DNA from 3 places in the Devosia sp. Root105 genome. Region 3 is predicted to be linked to each of the others. Evidence: predicted binding sites of a transcription regulator. Region 3 holds the regulator's gene; each other region holds the start of a gene.
What was found. Region 3 encodes PhoB, which activates phosphate uptake and scavenging genes when phosphate is short. Its sites were predicted from a motif close to TGTCATNNANCTGTCAT; they were not measured.
Positions count from the first base shown of each region.

Region 1 (8,091 bases), on a different contig from region 3:
AGGCGGTGACGTCGAAGCGCAGCCTCGTCTACCACGGCTGGATCACGCTTTCGGCGACGCTGCTCGGCTTTGCCATGGGCACGGTGTTCGGCATCGGGCTCGCGGCGTTCATCGTCCACAACCAGGCGATGGACCGCTCGCTGATGCCGTGGATCATCGCCAGCCAGACCATCCCGATCCTCGCCATTGCACCGATGGTGATCGTGGTGCTGAACGCCGTCGGCATTTCCGGGCTGATCCCCAAGGCGCTGATCTCGACCTATCTCAGCTTCTTCCCGGTGGTGGTCGGCATGGTGAAGGGGTTTCGCAGCCCCGAGTCGATCCAGCTCGATCTGATGCGGACCTACAATGCGGCGCGCTTCCAGGTGTTCACCAAGCTGCGCTGGCCGATTGCGCTGCCGTATCTCTTCACCTCGATGAAGGTGGGCGTGGCGGCGAGCCTCGTCGGCGCCATTGTCGGCGAGCTGCCGGCCGGCACCAGCAACGGCATCGGGGCACGGCTGCTGGCCGGGTCCTATTACGGGCAGACGATCCAGATCTGGTCGGCGCTGCTGGCCGCCGCCCTGCTGGCCGGGGCGCTGATCGCGCTGGTCGGGTTGGCCGAGCGGCTAACCAACCAGCGGCTGGGAGCCCGAGCATGACGGCGCTGCAACGGGTCCTCGCCGCTTTCGCCTCGGGCTTTGCGCTGCTGGCCCTGATCTTCGATTTCGCCTCGACCGAAGGCGCACCGCTGCCTGTGTGGGAGTTCCCATTGGTCGGCGTGTTCCTGGTGCTGGCGGTGCTGAGCCTCGTCCGTTTCCGGGTAAAAGTCAGCTACTGGGTCGATGGGGTGCTGGCGGCGATCGGTGCCGTGGGGCTCGTCATGGCGCTCGAAACGCTGCAGCAGGCCGAGCCGGGCTACTGGTTCGCGCTGGTGGCGAGCTGGCTGTTTGCCTGGCTGTTCGCCGAGCGGCTGGCGCTGGCGATTGCGCGGGACGAGGTGCCGGATGCCGTAGGGGTGCTGATCCCGGCGATCTTCGGCGTTGCCATCCTGGTCGCCTGGGAAGCGATCACCCGGGGCGGCAACGTGCCCAAGGTGCTGCTGCCCTCGCCATCAGGGATCTGGGAGACTTTGATCGGCAACATCCCGAGGATCGCGGCGGATTTCCAGCAGACCTTCCTCAAGGCGGTGCTGGCAGGTTACGCGCTCGGCTGCGGCGCCGGCTTCCTCGTCGCCATTGCCGTGGACCGCTCGCCGTTCCTCAAACGCGGCTTGCTGCCGCTCGGCAACTTCATCTCGGCGCTGCCGCTGATCGGCATCGCGCCGATCATGGTGATGTGGTTCGGCTTCGACTGGCCAAGTAAGGCCGCCGTCGTGGTGATCATGACGTTTTTCCCGATGCTGGTGAACACCGTCGCCGGGCTGAACGCCGCCGGGCACATGGAGCGCGACCTGATGCGCACCTATGCGTCGGGGTACTGGTCGACGCTGTTCAAGCTCCGGTTGCCGGCTGCGGCGCCGTTCATTTTCAACGCCTTGAAGATCAACTCGACTCTGGCGCTGATCGGCGCAATCGTGGCTGAATTCTTCGGAACACCCATCGTCGGCATGGGCTTTCGCATCTCATCGGAGATCGGCAAGCTCAATGTCGAGATGGTCTGGGCAGAGATCGCCGTGGCGGCGTTGGCGGGCTCTGTCTTCTACTGGGTGGTGGCGCTCATCGAGCGGGCAGTCACCTTCTGGCATCCGTCCGTCCGTGGTGGTCGGGCGTAATCAGGGGAAAAGGGAAACGCAAAAAATGAAGAAGCTTCTCGTTGGTCTGGTGGCGGGCGCTCTGGCGCTCGGTGCCACCGCGGCTTACGCGGCCGATCCGGTCACCTTACAGCTCAAGTGGGTGACGCAGGCGCAGTTCGCCGGCTACTTCGTCGCCAAGGACAAGGGGTTCTACACCGAAGAAGGCATCGACATCACGATCAAGCCGGGCGGACCGGATATCGCCCCCGAACAGGTGATCGCCGGTGGCGGCGCCGACGTGATCGTCGACTGGATGGGCGGCGCGCTGGCGGCCCGTGAACAGGGCGTCGGCCTCGTCAATATCGCGCAGCCGTTCAAGAAATCCGGCCTCTTGATGATCTGCCCGAAGGATGGCCCGGTGCAGACCGAAGCCGACTTCAAGGGCCACACGCTCGGCGTCTGGTTCTTCGGCAACGAGTATCCGTTCTACGCCTGGATGAACAAGCTGGGCATCCCGACCGAGGGCGGCGCCGATGGCGTGAACGTCCTGAAGCAGTCGTTCGACGTGCAGCCGCTGGTGCAGAAGCAGGCGGATTGCATCTCGGTGATGACCTATAACGAACTGGGCCAGGCGATCGACGCCGGCTTCACCACCGACAAGCTGGTGATCTTCAACTACACCGACCTCGGCAACGACCTGCTCGAGGACGGCCTTTATGCGATGGAAGACAAGCTCGCCGACCCGGCCTTCGCCGACAAGATGGTGCGCTTCGTCCGCGCTTCGCAGAAGGGCTGGCAGTACGCGATCGACAATCCGGATGAAGCCGCCCAGATCGTCATCGACAACGACGAAAGCGGTGCACAGACCCTCGACCATCAGAAGTACATGATGGGCGAAGTGGCCAAGCTCGTCGACGCCAAGGACTTCAAGCTCGACGCGGCCGCCTATGACCGCACCGAGAAGGCGCTCTTGGACCAGAAGATCATCCAGAACAAGCCGTCGGGCGCCTTCACCTCGGCGATCACCGACAAGCTCTGAAAACTTTCCCTGAGACTTGGGGTTTCAGGAGTGACGAGGCGGGGAGCGATCCCCGCCTTTTTTGTACGTTGACTGATAGAGACGGCCCCTCCCGGCCTCCCCCATAAAGGGGGAGGTGAAGAGTCGGAGCTCTGTCTTGGTTCGTGCCAAGTGAACCGGCGGAGCGCCTCCCCCATTATGGGGAGGATGGAAGAGGGCCGTCTGCTTCAGTTAGCCCGCCCTGTCCTCAGCTGCCGATCACCCCGCCATCGTCCTTGCTGATCACCACCAGCGAGGGGCGCGGGCCCTGGCCGTCGATGAAATCGGGCCAGTTGGTGCCGGCGTCGGCAATCGAGGTGGAATCCTCGCCGTCCTCGAGCCGCAGTTCGCCCGGGTGCTGGATGGAGAGGAACATGGTCCTGCCGTCGGGAGTGAAGGCCGGGGAGCAGACTTCCGAGCCGACCGGCGGCGAGTAGAACAGTTTTGGCAGGGCCTTGCCGTCCCCTTCGGTATCGACCGCATAGAGCGCGTCGTTGAAGCCGGCATCCGGCGGGCCGTCAGTGGTGACCCAGAGGCGGCCGGCGGGATCAACCGACAGGTTATCCGGGTCGGTGAACCAGCCATTGGCCGAGGTTTCGGGGTGGCAGAGGGCGTACGAGGCCGGATCGGTGGGGTCGCCGCAAAGGATGAAGGCGTCCCAGGTGTAGTCGGTCGCGGCATGGTCGGGGGCATCGGGGGCGCCGGGCGGGGTGAGCTCGAGGATGTGTCCGTCGGGGTTGGGGGCGCGGGTATTGGCGACGTTGACCTGTTCCCCGGCATCACCCTCGCCGGCCGGCAGGCGATCCTCGTTCTCGGTCATGGCGATATAGACGCGACCGGTTTTCGGATGCGGCACGAAGCCTTCCGGTGCGTCCATCGGAGTGGCGCCGAGCAGGTCGGCGGCCATGCGGGTGCGGAGCACCACGTCGGCCTGGGTGCTAAAGCCGTTCTCCGGCGTCAGCGGCTCCTGCCCCTGCACCAGCGGCAGCCACGTCAGCTTGCCGTCGGCATCGAAGCGGGCGGTGTAGAGCGTCCCCTCATCGAGCAGGTCCTTGTTGGCGGCGCGGTCGGTGGGGTTCCACGGTTTCGAGGTGACGAACTTGTAGAGATACTCGAAGTCGTCATCGTCGCCCATGTAGAGGACGACGCGGCCATCCGGCGCCACGGCGACCTGTGCGCCCTCGTGAGTGAAGCGGCCGAGCGCGGTGCGCTTCACCGGCTTGGCCGTGGGATCGAACGGATCGATCTCGACCACCCAGTCGAACTTCAGCCACTCGTTGGGTTCGTTCTCGAACTTCAGGCGGGCGTCGACGCGACCCAGCGCGTAACCGTCGTTCTCGTCTTCATCCCAGCCCTGGCGCTCGACCAGCTCCTGGTCGGGCAGCGTGGTGTAGTCGCCGGCGAAGATATCCATGCCGCCTTCCTCGCCCGAGAGCATGGTGCCCCACGGGGTGATGCCGCCCGAGCAGTTGGAGATCGAGCCGAAGACGACGGTGCCGGTGGGGTCGATGCTGGTCTTCAAGCGGTCGTCGCCGGCCGCGGGGCCGCTCAGCCGCATCTCGGTGCCCATATGGACGCGGCGGTTGTACTGACCGTCGGTAACGACCTGCCACTCGCTGCCGGCCTTCTTGACCTCGACGACGGAGATGCCGGTGGACGCGGCGACCGCACGGATCTGCTCGTCGGTGAGCTTCTCCCGGTAATCCTCATCGGTCATGCCGGGGAACATCAGGTAGGGCGAGGCGTATTCGTGGTTCACCACCAGCAGGCCGTGGTCGTTCGCCTCGCTGCCCTGCGGCAGCGGCAGGAAGGCGGTGAAGTCGTTATTGTAGCCGAACTGCTTTTCGGCCGCGGCGCCATCGAGGCTGGCGATGTCGAAGGCCGGGCTGTCGGCGAACAGCTTGTCGCCCCACTTGATGAGGATCTGGCGAGAGTAACCCTCGGGCCAGTGGTCGGTCTTGTCGGTGACGCGGCTCAGCTCAGGAAAGGTGAGGCTCGAGGGCGAGTTGGTGGCGGCGGCAGCGCGGCTGAAGCCGAGGCCGGAGGTGGCGAGCGCGGTGCCGGCAAGCAGCCCCTTCAGCACGGTGCGGCGCGAGTAGCCCTCGGCCATCAGGTCGGAATATTTGGTGGTGAAGGACTGCCGGCGCGTCGGGCGCGCGCGGGTTTTCAAACGATCGGTCATGCTGACGCTCCCTGGAAATATGCCGGGATGCGTGCACGCGGCAGGCGAAGCTGCCGTGACGGTTCGATGACGGTCGGGTGACGGGCGCGGTTCACCATTGATCGGCAATGCCTTGCACCGCCCGTGCCGAAGCGCCCCCTCGCCCCTCTGGGGAGAGGGCTGGGGTGAGGGGCGCCAAGCACGCCGGCATCAAGCGCGGCCCGCATCGCAGCAACGGCCGCTCATTTAGTGTGCTTGGCTACCCCTCACCCTGACCCTCTCCCCAGAGGGGAGAGGGGACGCGAGACCAATGGCGGTGGCAAATGGGGGGACTTTGCGAGCCAACTCAGCCGTGAACCTACCCCGCTTCCCGCTCTTCGAACGGCGCCTCGGGCATGGCGTCGGAGGCGAGGACCAGGCGGCGGACGGCGTCACGGGCCATCGGGCGGGAGATCAGGTAGCCCTGCGCCTCGGTGTAGCCGGCAGCATGCACGCCGCGCAGTTGCTCGGCGGTCTCGATGCCCTCGGCAGTGGTTGCCATCATCAGGCGGGCGCCGATATCGGCTACCGCAGCGACGATGGTCTCGGCGCCTTCGGCGCTGTCGAGCGCTCTGATGAAGGTGCCGTCGATCTTGATCTTGTCGAACGGGAAGGCCAGCAGGTAGCCGAGTGCCGAGAAGCCGGTGCCGAAATCGTCGAGCGCGATACGGACACCGAGGGCGCGGAGCTGGCGCAGGGTGTCGAGGCTCTGCTCGGAGTTTTCGAGGAACACCGACTCGGTGATCTCGATTTCGACCCGCTCATGGGCAATGCCGGAGGCGGCGAGCGCCTGCACCAGCGTGGTGAGGAGACTGCCGCGCACCAGCTGCACCGAGGACACGTTGACGGCGATCTTCAGCTCGCCCGGCCAGCGGGCCGCTTCCGCCAAAGCCTCGCGGATCACCCAATCGCCGATTGGAACGATCAGGCCGGTCTCCTCGGCGACCGGGATGAAGTCGCAGGGTGGCACCAGCCCGCGCTCCGGATGCTGCCAGCGCAGCAGCGCCTCGAAGCCGGAAAAGGCGTGGGTGCGGAGGTTGAGGATGGGCTGGAAGTGCAGCTCGAATTCGCCGAACTCCAGGGCCCGGCGCAGGTCGGCCTCGAGCCGGCGGCGATCGACGCCGATGCGGTTGAGTTCGGGTTCGAAGCTGCGGATGGCGCCGCGACCGTCGCGTTTGGCGGCGTAGAGCGCAACGTCGGCGTTGTGCAGCAGCTCGTCGGGCTCATTCCCATCGGCGCCGCCCACCGCGATGCCGATGCCGACGGCGATCGTCAGCACCTGACCGTCGAGGTCGTAAGGCGCGACGGTGGCGGCGCAGATGCTGGTCGCGAGGTCGAGGGCGCTTTCGGCGTCGCCACCGCGATGCAGCACGGCGAATTCGTCGCCGCCCATGCGGGCGGCACTGTCCGTAGGGCCGAGACAGCCGCCGAGGCGGGCGGCGAACTGCTTCAGCAGCGCATCGCCGGCCGCGTGGCCGAGGCTGTCGTTGATGGCCTTGAAGCCATCGAGATCGAGGCAGAGCACAGCAAAGCCGCTGGCCCTGCCGATGTCATGGAAGGCGTTGCCGACCCGTCGGTAGAACAGCGTGCGATTGGGGAGGCCCGTCAGCGCATCGTGATAGGCGAGGTGGGTGAGCTCGGCCTGCATATTGTGCAGCTCGGTCACGTCCTTGTGGGTCGAGATCCAGCCGCCATCGTCGATCGGCTGGTGGGTCATCGAAATGACCTGTCCGGAATTGAGCCGATGGATGCCGCCCAAAGTACGCTGCTCGTGTACGGCGCTCAGCCGGTCAGCGACATAGCCCTCGATGTCGTCGCCGACATGAGTGTTGCCGGCGACGCGCGCCTCGAGGATCTGGCGGAAGCTGGTGCCGCGTTTACCCAGCGCCGGCGGCAGCCGGTAGATATCGAGGAACTGGCGGTTGCACAGCACCAGCCGACCGTGACGATCGTAGAGCGAAATGCCATGCGCGAGATTGTCGAGAATGGCGCGCAGATGCAGTTCCTGGGCGCGCAGCTTGCCGCGCGCCGAACTCAGCGAGCGGGTAAGTTTCAGCAGCGCCGCGGTATCGGCCTCAGGTGGCGCGGCCGCGTCCGGCGAGGCGGTGGATGTCTTTCCGGTCTTTGGCAAAATGCTGGAGCCCCGGAAATCCCAAGGAGATCGAAGCTCATAGCCTAGCGGTAGCGAGTAAATGCAAGGTTAGTCGATACGCTGCATTCAATCCGACTTGGGTGGTCGCAGCATCCCATTGTAAACGCCGGGCTCGGATTTGGGGATCACCATGGCATCGAGCCGCTTCTGATAGAACTCGACCGGGCCGGCACCGCCAATGACGGCATAGGCATAGCCCGCCTCGCGCATGCCGCGCAGGGTGGCGATCAGCAGGGCCTCGCCGATCCCCTGCCCGCGCGCCGCCTCGTCGACCCCGGTGGGGCCGAAAAAGCCCTTGGCTGTGGCGTCGTGGCAGGCGAAGCCGAGCAGCTGGTTATCCTTGTGGGCGATCCAGCAGGTGACCGGCAGGCGGCTCATCGCCGCCTCGACCTCGGATACCCAGAACGGGCTGAAGTGTTTGCCGACCCAGGCGGTGACAACGTGACGTTCCGGTGGCAGGGCGCGGCGGACGGTTATCCCGGCCGCCTGCACCTTTGCTTCGGAGGCAATGTCCGGCAGGTCATACAGCCGGACCAGCAGATCGCCCATTTGTCCTATCAGTCCTTCACTCAGAATCCTTCGTAGCGACCGTAAAGGTTCGGCATCAGGCCGACCAGCGCCTTGAAGCGATTGAAATCGCGGTTGGAACTCCAGCCGGTTTCGGCAATGGCCGAGAGGCGCGGGAAGACCAGCCGGTCGAACACGGCGCGATCGGTCATCGGCTCGGACCAGATGCAGGCCTGGACGCCGAGCAGTTTCTTCCGCTCGGTGTCGCTCCAGCCGGCAGTCGGCTCGAAGCTGTAGGCCTTTTCGGGTGACGACCAGCCGGCCCAGGCAGCGCCACACTCGTGCCAATCCTCGGTATTGGCCATATCGAGATAGTAGGCCTGGCCTGGGGCGACGACGACCTCGTAGCCCTCGGCAGCGAGTTGCTGGCTGCCCTCGGTGGTGCGCCAGCCGACCAGATA
Region 1 covers NZ_LMCR01000003.1:54,395-62,485, reverse strand. Annotated here, with positions in the region: gene ASC68_RS06410 (ABC transporter permease) at 1-641, shown strand, start outside; gene ASC68_RS06405 (ABC transporter permease) at 863-1,753, shown strand; gene ASC68_RS06400 (ABC transporter substrate-binding protein) at 1,779-2,753, shown strand; gene ASC68_RS06395 (PhoX family phosphatase) at 2,980-4,953, opposite strand; gene ASC68_RS06390 (EAL domain-containing protein) at 5,291-7,102, opposite strand; gene ASC68_RS06385 (GNAT family N-acetyltransferase) at 7,190-7,672, opposite strand; gene ASC68_RS06380 (beta-N-acetylhexosaminidase) at 7,693-8,091, opposite strand, start outside.
Region 1: the regulator PhoB is predicted to act here: its motif matches at 5,009-5,025, upstream of ASC68_RS06395 (PhoX family phosphatase).

Region 2 (8,091 bases), on a different contig from region 3:
CTACCTGAACGCCGCCGGCCTCTCGGCCGATCTCGACGCGCTCGGCTTCAACCTTGTCGGCTATGGCTGCACCACCTGTATCGGCAATTCCGGCCCGCTGCCGGAAGCCATCTCGGAATGCATCAACGCCAATGACCTCGTCGCCGCCTCGGTGCTCTCGGGCAACCGTAACTTCGAAGGCCGGGTGAACCCCGACGTGCGCGCCAACTACCTGGCCTCGCCGCCGCTGGTCGTTGCCTATGCCATCGCCGGTTCGATGAACATCAACGTTGCGACCGAGCCGCTCGGCACCGGTTCGGACGGTCAGCCCGTCTATCTCAAGGACATCTGGCCGACCAACCAGGAGATCTCGGACATCGTTCGCACGGTGATCACCCCAAAGATGTTCCTCGGCCGCTACTCCGACGTGTTCAAGGGCGACGAGAACTGGCAGGGTATCGCCGTCGACGGCGGCGAGACCTATCGCTGGAATTCCAGCTCCACCTATGTGCAGAACCCGCCGTATTTCGAGGGTCTGACCATGGAGCCGGCGCCGGTCACCGACATTCACGAGGCCCGCGTCCTGAGCCTCTTCCTCGACTCGATCACCACCGACCACATCTCGCCCGCCGGTTCGTTCAAGGCCGGCACCCCGGCCGGCAAGTACCTGGTCGAGCGCCAGGTGGCGCCCAAGGACTTCAACTCCTACGGCGCCCGTCGCGGCAACCACGAAGTGATGATGCGCGGCACCTTCGCCAATATCCGCATCAAGAACCAGATGGTGCCGGGCGTCGAAGGCGGCTTCACCAAGGGCCCGACCGGCGAAGTCATGGCGATGTATGACGCCGCCATGGCCTACCAGAAGTCGAACACCCCGCTGGTGATCTTCGCCGGCAAGGAATACGGCACCGGCTCGTCGCGTGACTGGGCCGCCAAGGGCACCCGCCTGCTCGGCGTCCGCGCCGTCATCGCCCAGAGTTTTGAGCGCATCCACCGCTCCAACCTCATCGGCATGGGCGTTTTGCCGCTGCAGTTCGCCGAGGGCGAGAGCTGGCAGACCCTGCATCTCGACGGCACCGAGTCCGTCTCGATCGAGGGCCTCACCACCCTGACCCCGCGCTCCACCGTCAAGGTGAAGATCGTCCGCGCCGACGGCCGTATCGAGGAAATCTCGACCCGCTGCCGCATCGATACGGTCAACGAGCTCGAATACTACCAGCACGGCGGCATCCTGCACTACGTGCTCCGCAACCTCGTCGCGGCGTAAGCAGCGGCGACCACGAACGGCGCCCCATCGTCCCCTCTCCCCTCTGGGGAGAGGGTCAGGGTGAMGGGTAGCCAAGCACACCGGCCTATCCGCTGCTACACCCATCCCAGCGCTTGGCGCCCCTCACCCCGCGGATGAGGCCTTCAGCCTCATCCGCCGCCCTCTCCCCAGAGGGGCGAGGGGGCGATTGGGGCGCGGCCGGTGCATCCACACGCTCGATACGTCCAATCCGCAGCTTATCGCCCCCCTTTTCCCCATCACGGCAAGTCGCGCCGATTTGACTCGCGCGGGACAACCCGCCTGCCTACAACCGTCGCCATGCTTTTTCGTTCGATCCTTTGCGGCGTCTCCCTTTCGTTTGCCCTGATCTCCGCAGCCCTCGCCGGGGAGATCAAGCTTGCGCCCAAAGCCGTGCTCGAGCTGTTCACCTCGCAGGGCTGCAAGTCCTGCCCGAAGGCCGATGCCATGCTCGATGAGATGGGCAAGCGCCCCGATGTCGTCGCGCTCGCCTACCATGTCGACTACTGGGACTATATCGGCTGGGAGGACACTTTCGGCACCAAGGAGAACTCCGACCGGCAGCGCGATTACGCCGAGAGCTGGGGTTCCTCACGCATCTTCACCCCGCAGCTGGTGATCAACGGCAAGGGCGGCCTCGTCGGCTCGAAGCGCGACGCGGTCAACACCGCTCTCGGTGGCGCCAGCCTGCCGCTCGACGTCAAGCTCACCGAGGCGTCCGACGACATGCTGCAGGTGTCGGTGCCGCCAAAGGCCGGCGAGGCCGACGCGATGATCTGGCTCATCACCTTCCTCGATCGGGCCGATGTCACCATCGAGCGCGGCGAGAACGAGGGCAAACAGGTGGCCTACACGCAGATCGTCACCGGTCGCCAGGTGCTGGGGATGTGGAAAGCCGATGCCGGAGCCGAACTCACCCTGCCGCTCGCCGAAGTGCTGACCGGCCGCTCCAACGGCGCCGTCATCCTCATCCAGCAGGATCACGCCGGCCTGCCCGGCCCGATCGTCGGCGCCGCCAGCTTCACCCGCTGATCAGCCCTCGACCTCTTCGGGGTCGAGCAGCGGCGTGAACAGCGCCAGGTCTCTTTCTCGGCTGTCGTCAACCAGCGGACGGAAACGCTCGATGCGGTAGGGCACGACCATGCCGGTCATTCCGCCGGGCTCACGGTTGATTTCCATCAGGTGCACACCGAGGAAATCTCCCACCCATGGCAGGCCCGACACATGCCAGACGACTGACTCGATAGTGTAGATCTGCCCGGTAACGGGGAACGTGCCGCCGACCTCTATTGGCGGCTTGCCGGGAAACACCGACGCCATCGGTCGTGAACCGTCGACGCAGACACACTTCACCCCCGGCCGCGCCCAGACGCTGTCGATCACCAGAGCCTCCCTTGCTGTCCGGCAGCGTAGTTGGGGGGCTTTGCAGCTCCGTTTGCACAATCGATCAAATTGCTCGCCGCCATAACAAAACTCCCGCCAGCTTGCGCAGGCGGGAGGAGAATGACTGTGCATGTAAGAGGCGGCCGGCAAACGAGCATCGTGGTTTGGGGGCTCGGTCAGCCCGCTTGCCGGCCACTGGAGGCAATGGAGCTAAGGTGCCGGGTCAATCTGGCGTCAACTGGGAGGGATTGTGACCGAAATAGGGATTTTGCGTTAATCTCTGCGGCGGATGCCTGAGCCCCCGGTCCGTCGTTGCAATGCATCCGACCGGCTTGCCAAGCGTTGCGAATGACGCGATCATGACAACGAGGTGACGAGGCCGATCAATGGTGGACGAACCCGAGCAGTCTGGATCAGGGCTACTCATCGATTTCGCGGCAGCCGCGAGCCCTGGTCCCGCCGATCTTCAGCCGGCCAATCATAACCGCTTCGTGCCTGCGGTTACCTTCGACCGCAAGGAACTCCAGACCATCCTCAACCTCTACGGCCGCAAGGTCGTCGATGGTGAGTGGCGCGACTATGCGATCGACTTCCTGCGCGACCGCGCCCTGTTCTCGATCTACAAGCGCGCCTCCGAGCGCCCGCTCTACGTGGTCGAGAAGAACCCCAGGCTGCGCCTCAAGCAGGGCCAGTACATGGTACTGAGCCAGGATGGCCGCATCCTGAAGCGCGGCCACGACCTCACGACCGTACTCCGCGTCCTGGAACTCGCGCTGGTCAAATGATCACCATCCGCCCGGCCGTGCCGGCGGACGCCGCGGCGATGAGCGCCGTGCTCACCGCCTCGATCCGCGACCTCTGCACTGCCGACCACCGCGACGATGCCGAAATCCTCGCCGGGTGGCTACGCAACAAGACGCCCGAGATGGTGCTGAGAATGCTCGAACGCCCCGGCGCCCGGTTCCTTGTCGCCGAGCGCGACGGCGAGATCGCCGCTGTCGGCTGCCTCAACGGTTTCGACGAGATCGGCCTTAACTACGTCGCCCCGGCCCACCGCTTCCACGGCGTCAGCAAGGCACTGCTCGCCACCCTCGAGGAGCATATCCGCCAATCCGGCGCCGATATGGGGAGGCTCACCAGCACCGGCACTGCCCACCGCTTCTACCTCGCCAATGGCTGGCAGGATGCCGGCCCGGCGGAAGCCGACCGCGGCATGCTGTGCTACCCGATGGAGAAGCGGCTCTAACCCAGCTGTTATCCGACCAGCCCCGAGCTTCCCCCACCGTGGGTGGGCGGGTGTGGTGCCCTCAAAAAGACCCAGCGGTCCGCGCGGCTACGTCGTAAGAGGCGCTGCCGTAGCGCAAGACATGCAGGTAGCGGCTCAGGCTGCGCAGATGCCCCATCCAGTGGAAGGCGAGCAAATGCAAATGGTAGAGCGCGTCATCCGCCCCCAGCTCGTCGCGGATCCAAAGCAGGTCCTGCATCTGGCCGGCAATATCGACCAGATCGTCGATGCCATCGCCGATCAGTTCGGTGAAGTCGAAATCCATGGGATCTGCGTCGACGTACAGCCCAAGCGAAAATCTCGCAGCGATCGGTTCTCTCAGCTCTTGCGAGGGTCGTTCCGCAGCGTTGTCGGTGAACTCACCTGCCGGCGCGTCTGCGTATGCGACGGCCAGCCGATCCAGCACTTCGGCCAGGTCCTTGAGCGTCGGCGAGGACTGCTCGAGGATCACCCACAGCACGTCGCGCGCACACTGGAAGATCGGTTCCTCGCCGGTCGCCACGAAGCCTCACAGCGCCTTCTGCAGGTGCACGATATCCAGCCAGCGGTCGAACTTGTAGCCCACCGCCTCGTAGCGCCCGACATGACGGAAGCCGGCTTTCTCGTGCAGGCGCACCGAATTGGCGCGCTCGGCGGTGATCACCGCGATCATCTGCTTGAACCCGGCGGCCCGGCTTTGCGCCATCAGTTCATCCAGCAGCCGCCCACCGATCCCCTTCCCGACCGCATCCTGCCTGAGGTAGATCGAATCCTCGCAGGTGAAGCGGTAAGCCGCCCGCGGCCGGTAGAACGAGGCATAGGCATAGCCCAGCACGTCGCCGGCCCGTTCGGCGACGATCAGCGGGTGACCCAGCGCCTTGAGCTTGCCGAAGCGCTCGGCCATATCGGTCTCTGAGGGCACCTCGGTCTCGAAGGTGATCACTGTCTCCTCGACATAGGGCCGGTAGATGGCGGTGATCTCAGGTACGTCGGACCAGGCGAAGGGGCGGAAGACGACGTCGGACATCAGCAACTCATGGGAAACGAAAGGGGCCGCGATCTTGATAGATCGCGGCCCCTTAAACTTCCAATCAGACTTGCTGATTCCTTCTATCAGTCACGCTTTCGAACCAGAAAAGTCTACAACTTTTCCTGAAAGCGCTCGGCGACTATTCCCGGTTACCGAACAGGCGCAGCAGCATCAGGAACAGGTTGATGAAGTCGAGGTAGAGGCTAAGCGCGCCCATCACCGCGGTCTTCTGCAGCACCTCGGCGCCCATACCCTGGTCGTAGCTTTCCTTGACCTTCTGCGTGTCGTAGGCGGTGAGGCCCACGAAGATCAGCACACCGATCGCCGAGATGGCGAAGTCGAGCATGCTGGATGCCAGGAAGATGTTGACGATCGAGGCGATGATCAGGCCGATCAGGCCCATGATCAGGAAGTTGCCGATACCCGTCAGGTCACGCTTGGTGGTGTAGCCGTAAAGGCTCATCGCACCGAACGTGGCTGCCGAGATGAAGAACACCTTGGCGATCGAGGCGTCGGTATAGACCATGAAGATCGACGAGAGGCTGAGGCCCATGACGGCCGCAAACACCCAGAACAGCAGCTGCGCGGTGGCGCCGGAGAGCCGGTTGATGCCGAAGCTCAGCACCAAGACGAAGGCCAGCGGCGCAAACATGATGACCCACTGCAGCGGCGAGGCGTAGATCAACGAGCCCCACTGGGTGACCAGCGTGCCGTTGGCGAGCTGGCCGACTGCCTGCGTCGGGTCGGTGGTGGTGGACCATGCATTGGCGAAGTAGGCGACGACACCCGTCACCACGAGGCCAATGCCCATGTAGTTGTAGACCTTCAGCATATAGCTGCGCAGGCCCTCATCGATGGCCGCGGCGGTTCCGGCCCGCTGAGCGGCGATAGTCGGACGGTCGAATTCAGCCATGACGAATAAATCCCTTTCCTGGCGACGTGACGGGCGCTCCTCCGAGCCTCTGCCGTCGATCACACAATATGAGGGCACACCTCGGACAATACAAGACTTCGGGATCTCACCTTAACGTTCCCTAATGTCGCAGTTCTTCAACGGTTTATCCAAAGCTCTTCGCCTCACGAGGCAGGCGCCGGGACGATGCGCGTCCGCCGTCTTGCAGCAGCCATCCGGCGTCGCTACGTTTCAGGCGGAGATGAGCGCGAATCACGTTGCTCACCGCGGCAAAGGGAGGGTCGGATGCCCAGGCTCTTTACCGGAATCGAGGTCCCGCCAGAGGTGGGGCTCGCCCTCTCGCTCAAGCGGGGCGGCCTGTTCGGTGCCCGCTGGATCGACACCGAGAATTATCACATTACCTTGCGCTTCATCGGCGACGTCGATCACCATGTGGCGAGCGAAGTCACCGACATGCTGGACCGGCTGGCCGACAGCGAGGCCTTCACCATCAAGCTCGATCATCTCGGCTCGTTCGGCGGCAACACCCCGCGCGCCCTGTTCGCCGGTTGCTCATCCAATGCCGCGCTGCTCCGCCTGCAGGCAGCGCAGGAGCGGGTGCTGCAGCGTTGCGGCCTCGCGCCGGAAGGCCGGAAATTCGTGCCGCACGTGGCGCTGGCGCGGCTGCGCGGGGTTTCCGCCGAAGAGGTGGCGCGCTTCATCGCCTTCTCCGGCCGGTTCGAGCCGCTCGAATTCAAGGTCGGCCGGTTTGTCTTGTTCTCATCGCGCGATTCCGTCGGCGGCGGCCCCTACCTGGTGGAACAGAGCTATCCGCTGGCAGCCTGACGCACGGGTCGGCGTTAACGCTTCCTTCACCATGCGGGCCCAAACAGGATTTTCGGCGATTTGGCACGTCAAATTGCCGACACGATTGCCGCTAAGGTCGCCACTAAGTCAAAATGCGCGGCCGGTTTGAGACCTTGGTAACCATGCCGTGGCACCATGCTCGGGTGCTGGTTGCGCAACTTCAAGGATGTTAGGGCGATGACATCATCTCGTTTGGCACTGGCTGCTCTGGTTGCCGGAAGTGTCTTTGTCGCACTGGCGGCTGCGCCTGCCGGCGCACAGGAAATCAAACAGCTGGGCACCTTCAAGGCGTGGACCGCCTGGACCGGCGCCGATGCCAATGGCGCCATGTGCTACATCTCGGCCCAGCCGGATGACTGGAGCCCCAAGGAAGTGAATGGCAGCCCGGTGCGGCGCAGCCCGATCCACTTCCTGGTGATCAATAGGAAGGGCCTCGGCACCAAGAACGAAGTGCAGACGCAGGTCGGCTACCCGTTCCACCCCAGCAATGCCAACGTCACCGCCACCGTCGACGGCAAGACCTTCCCGATGGTCACCGAGGGTGAGGCTGCCTGGCTCGCCGTCGAGGCCGACGAGGCGACCTTCGTCGAAGCGCTGAAGGCGGGCACCAAGCTCACCGTCAACGGCACCTCGCAGAAGGGCAACAAGATGTCGGACAGCTACAGCCTGTCGGGCGTCACTGCCGCCCTCGGCGAGATCAGCAAGGCTTGCACCTGACACGAGGGCGTGAACTTCACGCCTTCCCGAACGTTCGGCGATTGCTGCCATCAGGCTTTGCCTGCTACCAACCGCCGAACTCCTCGAGGTCCCGCCTATGAAATTCCGCGCTCTTGCTGTCATCGCCACGGTGCTAGTCCCCACCTTGTCGGGCGCGGCCATGGCGCAGTCGGTGAAGCTGCTCGGCGAGTTTCGCGATTGGACCGCCTACACCGCCACCGAGTCGACCGGCCCGGTCTGTTTCGCGCTGAGTAAGCCCACCGAGGTCTCGCCCAGCCCCGACGAATTCACCGAAGCCTGGCTCTACCTGACCAACCGCCCGTCCGAGAGCGTGCGCAACGAGCTGAACCTCGTCGCCGGCTTCATCTTTGCGCCCGACACCCCGGCGACCGCCACGGTCAGCGGCCAGACCTTCGAGCTGTTCACCGACAAGGACGCCGCCTGGCTGCTGGATCCCAACCAGAACGACAACCTGGCGGGCGCCCTGCGCGCCGGCTCCTCGGTGGTCATCGAGGGCACCAGCGACAAGGGCATCCGCATCGTCGAGACCTTCTCGCTCTCAGGCGCCACCGCCGCCAGCCGCGCCATCGAAGGCTGCACCGGCTGATCCAGGACCGCGTCGGGGTTGGGCTCATTGCGGGCATGATCTAGTACCCCCACAGGTCGTCATCCCG
Region 2 covers NZ_LMCR01000001.1:760,328-768,418, reverse strand. Annotated here, with positions in the region: gene acnA (aconitate hydratase AcnA) at 1-1,246, shown strand, start outside; gene ASC68_RS03630 (DUF1223 domain-containing protein) at 1,565-2,296, shown strand; gene ASC68_RS03625 (hypothetical protein) at 2,297-2,647, opposite strand; gene ASC68_RS03620 (DUF2794 domain-containing protein) at 3,034-3,432, shown strand; gene ASC68_RS03615 (GNAT family N-acetyltransferase) at 3,429-3,893, shown strand; gene ASC68_RS03610 (hypothetical protein) at 3,955-4,434, opposite strand; gene ASC68_RS03605 (GNAT family N-acetyltransferase) at 4,441-4,938, opposite strand; gene ASC68_RS03600 (Bax inhibitor-1/YccA family protein) at 5,081-5,854, opposite strand; gene thpR (RNA 2',3'-cyclic phosphodiesterase) at 6,140-6,679, shown strand; gene ASC68_RS03590 (invasion associated locus B family protein) at 6,878-7,417, shown strand; gene ASC68_RS03585 (hypothetical protein) at 7,515-8,024, shown strand.
Region 2: the regulator PhoB is predicted to act here: its motif matches at 2,996-3,012, upstream of ASC68_RS03620 (DUF2794 domain-containing protein).

Region 3 (8,091 bases):
GCCCAGAGCGCGTCGGGAATGGGCTTGCGGTAGCCGGCGAGATTGTCGTTGAACTCGGCAACATTGGAGAAGCCGGGGATGATGGCGGTGATCGCCTCATGGCCGAGCGGGAAGTTGAGGGCAGCGCGGATCAGCGTGGTGCCGTGCTTGCTGCACAACTCCTCGATGCGGCGGGTCTTCTCGATCATCTCGGGGCTCGCCTGCGCATAGTCATAAATCGCGTTGGGAACCGGACCCGTGGCGAGGATACCGCTGTTGAGCGGGGCGCCGTCGACAATCGCCACGCCTTCGCGCTTCACCCGCGGCAGCAGGGTGTCGATCACCTGCTGGTCGAGCAGGGTGTAGCGATTGGCGAGCAGGAAGATATCGAAGCGGGCATGGTTCATCAGCTCATCGATGATCTGCCACTCGTTGACCCCCGCCCCGATGGCCTGCACCGCCCCCGAGGCCCGCAGCTCTTCGAGCGCACGGATACCGCCGCCTTCGAGTGCCTGCTTCATGGTCTCGGCATGGCGCTCGCGCTGGCTGAAGGCGCCGATATCGTGGAGGAACAGGATGTCGATGCTCTCGAGCCCCAGCCGCTGCAGCGAGTTGTCGTAGCTCCGCATCACCCCGTCATAGGTGAAATCGAACTTCGGCCGGAACGGCAGGGCGCGTGGATCGCCGTGACGCTCCATCGAAAAGGCGCGGTCGGGGACCAGCAACCGGCCGACCTTGGTCGAAAGCACATAGCTATCCCGCGGCTTATCGCGCAGGAAATCGCCAATCCGACGCTCCGACAGGCCGGCGCCGTAGAACGGGGCGGTGTCGAAATAGCGGATACCGGCATCCCAGGCGGCCTCAAGCACTTCGCGGGCCCCGGCATCGGTCGGTGCCCGCCGGAGGTCGCCGAGCGGCGCGCCGCCGAAGCCGATGCGGCTGATCTCGAGGCCGGTCGCGCCGACCGGACGGGAGGGGATCAGCGGGCCGCCCATAGCAGCCCCCGGTGCAGGATGGTCTTGATCTCGGGCTTGTCTAGCTCGGCCGGCTTGTGGCCGAGCGCCGTGTAAAAGACGCGACCGCGGCCATAAGCGGACTTGTAGACTACCGGCATCTCGGCGCCCTTCTTCCAGAAGGCGTGCTCGCCCGAGAAAGTGGTGGTGGCGAGCACCTCAACGGTGGGGTCGACATGCATGTAGTACTGCTCCGAGGTGTGCTCGAAGCTCTTGATGCCCGCCATGATCGGGTCGTCCGTCACCTTGGGGTCGACCTGGTAGCTGATGATATCGCCCGGGTGGGTGGCGAAGGTGCAGCCGCCGAGAAAGCGGATCCGTGCATTGCCCTGGAAGCTGGTGGCGAGGCCGTGGTGGAAAGCAGCAAGGCCGGTCCCGGCTTCGACGGCGGCGCAGAAGCGGATGGAGTTCTCGCGGTCGAGCTCGCCGCCGGTGATCTGCGGCACGATCAGGTCGTAGGAGCCGACACTTTCGCCACCGAGCGCCGTGTAGTCGCCGGTGACATCGACCTCAAAACCCTCGCCCTCGAGGATTTCGCGCACGATATGCGCGCCTTTTTCGGGCTCGTGCAGCTCGAGCCCGCCCCATACGACCAATGCTGTCTTCATAGTCCGCTTCCCTCGCCGCTGACCGGCGGGAGACCTGAACAAAAGCAGCGGGTTAAGGCAAGCGGGAATTGGTATGGTAGGCGCCCGCTGCCCCGTCGAACGGTGCATTGTGCGGGGCGCGCTTCCTGTCGAGTATCCCCCTCAACAACAAGCGGGGGGCAAACATGCCGACAAGCGACTTTTCCTATCTGAGCGCCACCGAACTGGCGCGGCGGATTCGCCAGCGCGAAGTGTCGCCGGTCGAGCTCATGGAGGCGACCATCAGCCGGATCGAGGCGCGCAACCCGAGCCTCAATGCGCTGATCTATCTCGGCTTCGACGATGCGCGGCGCGAGGCGAAAACAGCCGAGGCGGCGGTGATGAGCGGTGCGACGTTGCCGCCGCTGCACGGGGTACCCGCAGCGATCAAGGACCTGTTCGATTTCAAGCCCGGCTGGCCGACGACCTTCGGCGGGGTGCGGGCGCTCAAGGACAATATCGCGCAGTTCCACTGCCCGTTCGCCGAGCGGATCGAAAAGGGCGGCGCAATCCTCGTGGGCAAGACCAATGCCCCGGTGATGGGGTTGCGCGGGGTGACCGACAACTACCTGTTCGGGGCGACCAATAACCCGTTCGATACCACACGCAACCCGGGCGGTTCATCGGGCGGCAGCGCGGCGATCGTCGCCGACGGCTTGGTGTCGATCGCCGAGGGCACCGATGCCGGCGGCTCGATCCGCATCCCGGCAGCCTGGTGCGGAGTCTATGGTTACAAGCCGGCTTTCGGGCGCGTGCCGGTGGTGATGCGACCCAACGCCTTTGCCGGCGACCTGCCCTATGTGTTCGAGGGGCCGATCACCCGCACGGTGGAAGATGCGGCGCTGGCGATGAGTGTGCTCGGCGGGTACGATCCGCGCGACCCGCTGAGCCTTAGCGAGACGGTCGACTATCTCGGTGCGCTGAAGCAATCGATCAAGGGTTTCCGGATCGGCTACAGCCCCAACCTCGATGTGTTCCCGGTCGATCCGCGGGTGGCGGAAACGGTACAGCGGGCCGTCGCGGCGTTCAGCGAAGCCGGCGCGCACGTCGAAGAGATCAAGCTCGGCATCCGCTATTCGCAGCGCGAACTGAGCGAGCTCTGGCTGCGGCTGATGATGCCATTGAACATGGGGACACTGGAGGCGGTAAAGGCGGGCGGGCTCGACCTTCTGGCGGACCACCGCGGCGACTTCCCGCCGGAGTACCTGCACTGGATCGAAAGCTACGGGCAGACGATGACGGCAGCCGACCTCCGACGCGACCAGGCCATGCGGTCGGAGATTTACGACGCGTTCCAGGCCGCGTTCGCCACCTATGACCTGGTGATCACCCCGACGGTTGCCGCGCTGCCGGTGAAGAACGAGGTTGGTGGCAATACGCACGGGCCGCGCGAGGTGAACGGCGAGGCGGTCGACCAGGGGATCGGCTGGTGCCTCACCTACCCGCTCAACTTCACCGGGCATCCGGCTGCGTCGATCCCGGCCGGACTGGTGGATGGGCTGCCGGTCGGCATGCAGATCATCGGCCGGCGTTATGCCGATGCCGATGTGCTGGCGGCCAGCGCGACGTTCGAGCGGCTGCGGCCGTGGGCGGACAGTTATCGGATCTGCGCGGAGCGGGTGATTTAGGGGGCTCCACATCAGAGCGTGGGGCACCCCCACCCTTGATGTGGCGCTCAGCTGACCGCCGCAAACCGCTCGTCAAACGCATAGCCGGCGCCGCGGACGGTGCGGATCGGGTCGGCGTCGCGGTGGCGGTTGATCGCCTTGCGCAGGCGCCCGACATGCACGTCGACGGTGCGCTCGTCGACATAGACGTCGTTGCCCCAGACCCCGTCGAGCAGTTGCTCGCGGGAGTAGACGCGGCCGGGGTGGCGCATCAGGTATTCGAGCAGGCGGTATTCGGTGGGACCGAGATGCACCTCGCGGCCGCCGCGCCGGACGCGGTGGCTGGTGCGATCGAGCTCGAGGTCGCCGGCCTTCAGCACCGCGGTGACGAGCTGCGGGCTCGAACGGCGGAGCAGCGCGTTGATGCGGGCCAGCAGCTCGGGGATCGAGAACGGCTTCACCACATAATCGTCGGCGCCGGTGGCAAGGCCACGGACGCGTTCTTCTTCCTCGCCGCGGGCGGTGATCATGATGATCGGGGTGCGCGCGGTTTCCTCGCGTGAGCGCCAGCGGCGGCAGAGTTCGATGCCGGAAAGGCCCGGCAACATCCAGTCGAGCAGGATGAGGTCCGGAACGCCGTCACGGATGCGCTCCACCGCCTCGTCGCCCGAGGCGGCAGTGGCGACCCGGAAGCCTTCGGCTTCGAGGTTGTAGCGCAGCAGGACGGCCAGATCGGCTTCGTCTTCGACGATCAGGATGGTGGCTGACATCGGATCACCCCTAGAGCGCTTTCAGGAAAGCTACGGACCTGAAAGCTCTGTAAATCAAAGGCTTAGACCTTCGCCGTCGCAATGAGACGGCGAAGGGACTTAGCGCGGCTGGCGCTGCTGTTCCTCGGCGCCGAGGTGGCGACCGGTTTCGAGGTAGTAGGCAGCTTCGGCGATGTTGGTCGCATGGTCGCCGACGCGCTCGAGGCTCTTGGTGCAGAACAGCAGGTGCGTGCACTGCGTGATGTTGCGCGGATCTTCCATCATATAGGTGAGGAGTTCGCGGAACAGCGAGTTGTACATCGCGTCGACTTCGTCATCGCGGCTGCAGACCTCGACGGCCGCAGCAGAGTCGCGGTTGAGGTAGGCATCGATGGCACTCTTCAGCTGCCGCGCCACCAGTTCCTTCATGTGCTTGACGCCATTGTAGAATTTTGGCGCGAGACCGAGGGACTCGATCTGCATGGCGCGCTTGGCCAACTGCTTGGCCATATCACCGGTGCGCTCGAGGTCATTGGCGACCTGGATCGAGGTCACCACCATGCGCAGGTCCGCCGCCATCGGCTGGCGGCGCGCAATGATCGACACCGCCGCGTCATTGATGCGCTGCTGCATCTCGTCGATCTTCTTGTCGAACAGGCGCACGTCCTGGGCCTGCTTGTGATCGAGCTTGAGCAAGGCGACGGCCGACTCGGTGATGGCCTGTTCGACCATGCCACCCATCTCGGAAATTGCCTTGTTGAGGTTGGTGAGTTCGTCCTCGTAAGAGGAAACGATGTGCTCGTTGAGCGATGCCATTCTCGAGTTCCTCTCGGGTCAGCCGATACGGCCGGTAATATAGTCCTGCGTCTGCTTGTTCTTGGGATTGGTGAAGATGTCCTCGGTCTTGCCTTCCTCGATGAGCTTACCGAGGTGGAAGAACGCGGTCTTCTGGCTGACGCGGGCGGCCTGCTGCATGGAGTGGGTGACGATGACGATGGTGAAGTTCTCACGCAGCTCGTCGATCAGTTCCTCGATGACGGCGGTGGCGATCGGATCGAGCGCCGAGCAGGGCTCGTCCATCAGCAGCACTTCGGGCTTGGTGGCGATGGCGCGAGCGATGCAGAGGCGCTGCTGCTGACCACCGGAAAGGCCGGTGCCCGGCTCCTGCAGGCGGTCCTTCACTTCGTTCCACAGGCCGGCGCGGCGCAGCGAGGAATGCACGATCTCATCGAGGTCGGCCTTGTTGCGGGCGATGCCGTGGATCTTGGGGCCGTAGGCGACGTTCTCGTAGATCGACTTGGGGAACGGATTGGGCTTCTGGAACACCATGCCGACGCGGGCACGCAGTTCCACCACGTCGATCGACGGGTCGTAGATATCGTCCTCGTCGAGGTTGATCTTGCCGGTGACGCGGCAGCCGTCGATGGTGTCGTTCATGCGGTTGAGCGAACGGAGAAATGTCGACTTGCCGCAGCCCGAAGGGCCGATCAGCGAGGTGACGTTGAACTGTTCGATCTTCAGGTTGACGTCGAACAGCGCCTGTTTGGCTCCATAGAACACCCCGACATTCTCGCCGGTCATCTTCGGCAGGGCGTTAGGACGCGAGACGGGAGCGGCAAGGGTCGCAGCAGATTCGAGGGACATGTCGGTCATCCAGGTCAGGGGTTACCAGCGGCGCTCGAAGCGGCGGCGGAGGAGAATGGCGGCGAGGTTCATCAGGGCGAGGAACAGCAGCAGCACGATGATGGCGCCCGAGGTGCGCTCGACAAAGGCGCGCTCGGCCTCGTTGGCCCACATGTAGATCTGCACGGGCAAAGCGGTCGCCGGATCGAGCGGCGTCGTCGGGCGGTCGGCGACGAAGGCCACCATGCCGATGAGCAGCAGCGGCGCGGTTTCACCCAGGGCACGGGCGAGGCCGATAATGGTGCCGGTAAGGATGCCCGGGGTGGCGAGCGGCAGCACGTGATCGAACACCATCTGCATCTTCGAGGCACCGATGCCCAGCGCAGCCGAACGGATCGAGGGCGGCACCGAGCGCAGCGCGGCGCGGGTGGCGATGATGATGGTGGGCAGGGTCATCAGCGTGAGGACCAGGCCGCCGACGATCGGCGCCGAACGCGGCATACCGAAGAAGTTGATGAACACCGCCAGCCCGAGCAGGCCGAAGACGATCGAGGGCACCGCCGCGAGGTTGTTGATGTTCACCTCGATGAAGTCGGTGAAGCGGTTCTTCTTGGCGAACTCCTCGAGATAGATCGAGGCGGCAACGCCGATGGGGAGCGCGCAGAGCAGCACGATTGCCATCATGTAGAGCGAGCCGACGAGCGCCACGCCGAGCCCGGCGGTCTCGGGGCGGCTGGAGGCGCCGAAAGTGAGCAGGCCCCAGTTGAACGGCGTCGAGATGGCGCCTTCCTGTTTCAACTGATCGAGCCAGGCGACCTGCTGGTCGGAGACCTTGCGCTTATCCTGGGGCACCGTGAGATCGATCTGGCCCTTGTTGGCGCTGTCGATATCGGCGGCGGCGAGCAGGGTAACGTTGCGGGTGGTGCCGATCACCGAGGGGTCGGCGACGACGATCTCGCGCAGCGTCGAACGCGAACCATCGGAGACGAACTTGGCGATGTCGCGCATTGCCGCCTTGTCGTCGGTCGAGACGCCGAGCGCCTTGGCCACGGCGTTGCGGGCGATGATCGGGTAGTTGGCGGAGACGAGGACGCGCGGGTTGGTGGCGCGCTCGTTGTCCTTGTCGATGATCGAGGCAGAGAACTCGACCGGCACGGTGATCGCGGTCTGGACGAAGGCGGTGTAACCCTTCGAAAAGATCGAAACCAGCAGGATGGCAAGGAAGCCGAGGCCGATGATGATGGCCACGATGCCATAGAGGCGGAAACGGAACTCGGCGGCGTGGCGGCGCCTCAGGCCGAAATCACGACGGGCCGAAGCCGCGGTGGCCACAGTGGCGTGGGGCAAGGCTGCGTCGGTCATTCATACTGCTCCCGATACTTGCGCACGATGTAGAGCGCGTAGACGTTCATGCCGAGCGTCAGCGTGAAGAGGGTGAGGCCGAGGGCGAAGGCAACCAGGGTCTGCGGCGAGTTGAACTCGAGGTCGCCGGTGAGCTGGTTGACGATCTTGACCGTGATGGTGGTCATCGCCTCGAACGGGTTGAAGTTAATGCGGGCGGCGACACCCGCGGCGAGCACCACGATCATGGTTTCGCCGATGGCGCGCGAGGCGGTGAGCAGCAGCGCGCCGACGATGCCGGGGAGCGCGGCCGGCAGGATCACCTTGCGGATGGTCTCCGACCGGGTGGCGCCAAGCGCCAGCGAGCCGTCACGCATGGCGCGGGGCACGGCGGTGATCACGTCATCGGAGAGCGAGGAGACCACCGGGATCAGCATCACACCCATGACGATGCCGGCGGTGAACACCGACTGCGCCTGGATGAAGGAGAAGCCACCGGCGAGCGCGGCCGAAAGATCGCGGAAGAACGGCCCGAGCGTCACCACGGCGAAGATGCCGTAGACGATGGTGGGGATGCCGGCGAGCAGTTCGAGCAGCGGCTTGACCGTCGAGCGCACCCGGTTCGAGGCGTATTCGCCCATATAGACGGCGGCCATCAGACCGACCGGCACGGCGAACAGCATCGAGACCAGGGCGATGTAGAGCGTACCCATGAGCAGCGGGATCAGGCCGAACTGGCCCTCGCTGCCGCTGGAGCCGGCTGCGGCGAAACGCGGATCCCAGACGGTGCCGAAGAAGAAGGTCAGCGGGTTGACGTCGGAGAAGAAGTGGATGGTCTCGCCCAGCATCGACAGGATAATGCCGACAGTGGTGAGGACGGCGACCGTCGAGGCAGCCAGCAGCGACCACAGCACCACCCGCTCGACCTGGTTGCGGGCCCTGAGGCGCAGCCGGATGCGGGAATAGGCAAAGGCAGCGCCGGCGAGCGCCAGCAGCAGTGTCAGTCCCTGGCCGATCAGCTTGTGGACGCCGGCATCGGCATTCACGCCGGCGGCGAGCGGCACCATGTAGTCCTCGCCGCTCTCGGCAAGGCTGATGCCCGCGGACGTCGCCATGTCGCGGAGCGCCGCATAGGAGGTCGGGACATTGGCGC
Region 3 covers NZ_LMCR01000021.1:222,741-230,831, forward strand. Annotated here, with positions in the region: gene ASC68_RS27850 (aldo/keto reductase) at 1-974, opposite strand, end outside; gene ASC68_RS27855 (ThuA domain-containing protein) at 959-1,600, opposite strand; gene ASC68_RS27860 (amidase) at 1,765-3,246, shown strand; gene phoB (phosphate regulon transcriptional regulator PhoB) at 3,294-3,995, opposite strand; gene phoU (phosphate signaling complex protein PhoU) at 4,095-4,790, opposite strand; gene pstB (phosphate ABC transporter ATP-binding protein PstB) at 4,809-5,618, opposite strand; gene pstA (phosphate ABC transporter permease PstA) at 5,640-6,959, opposite strand; gene pstC (phosphate ABC transporter permease subunit PstC) at 6,956-8,091, opposite strand, start outside.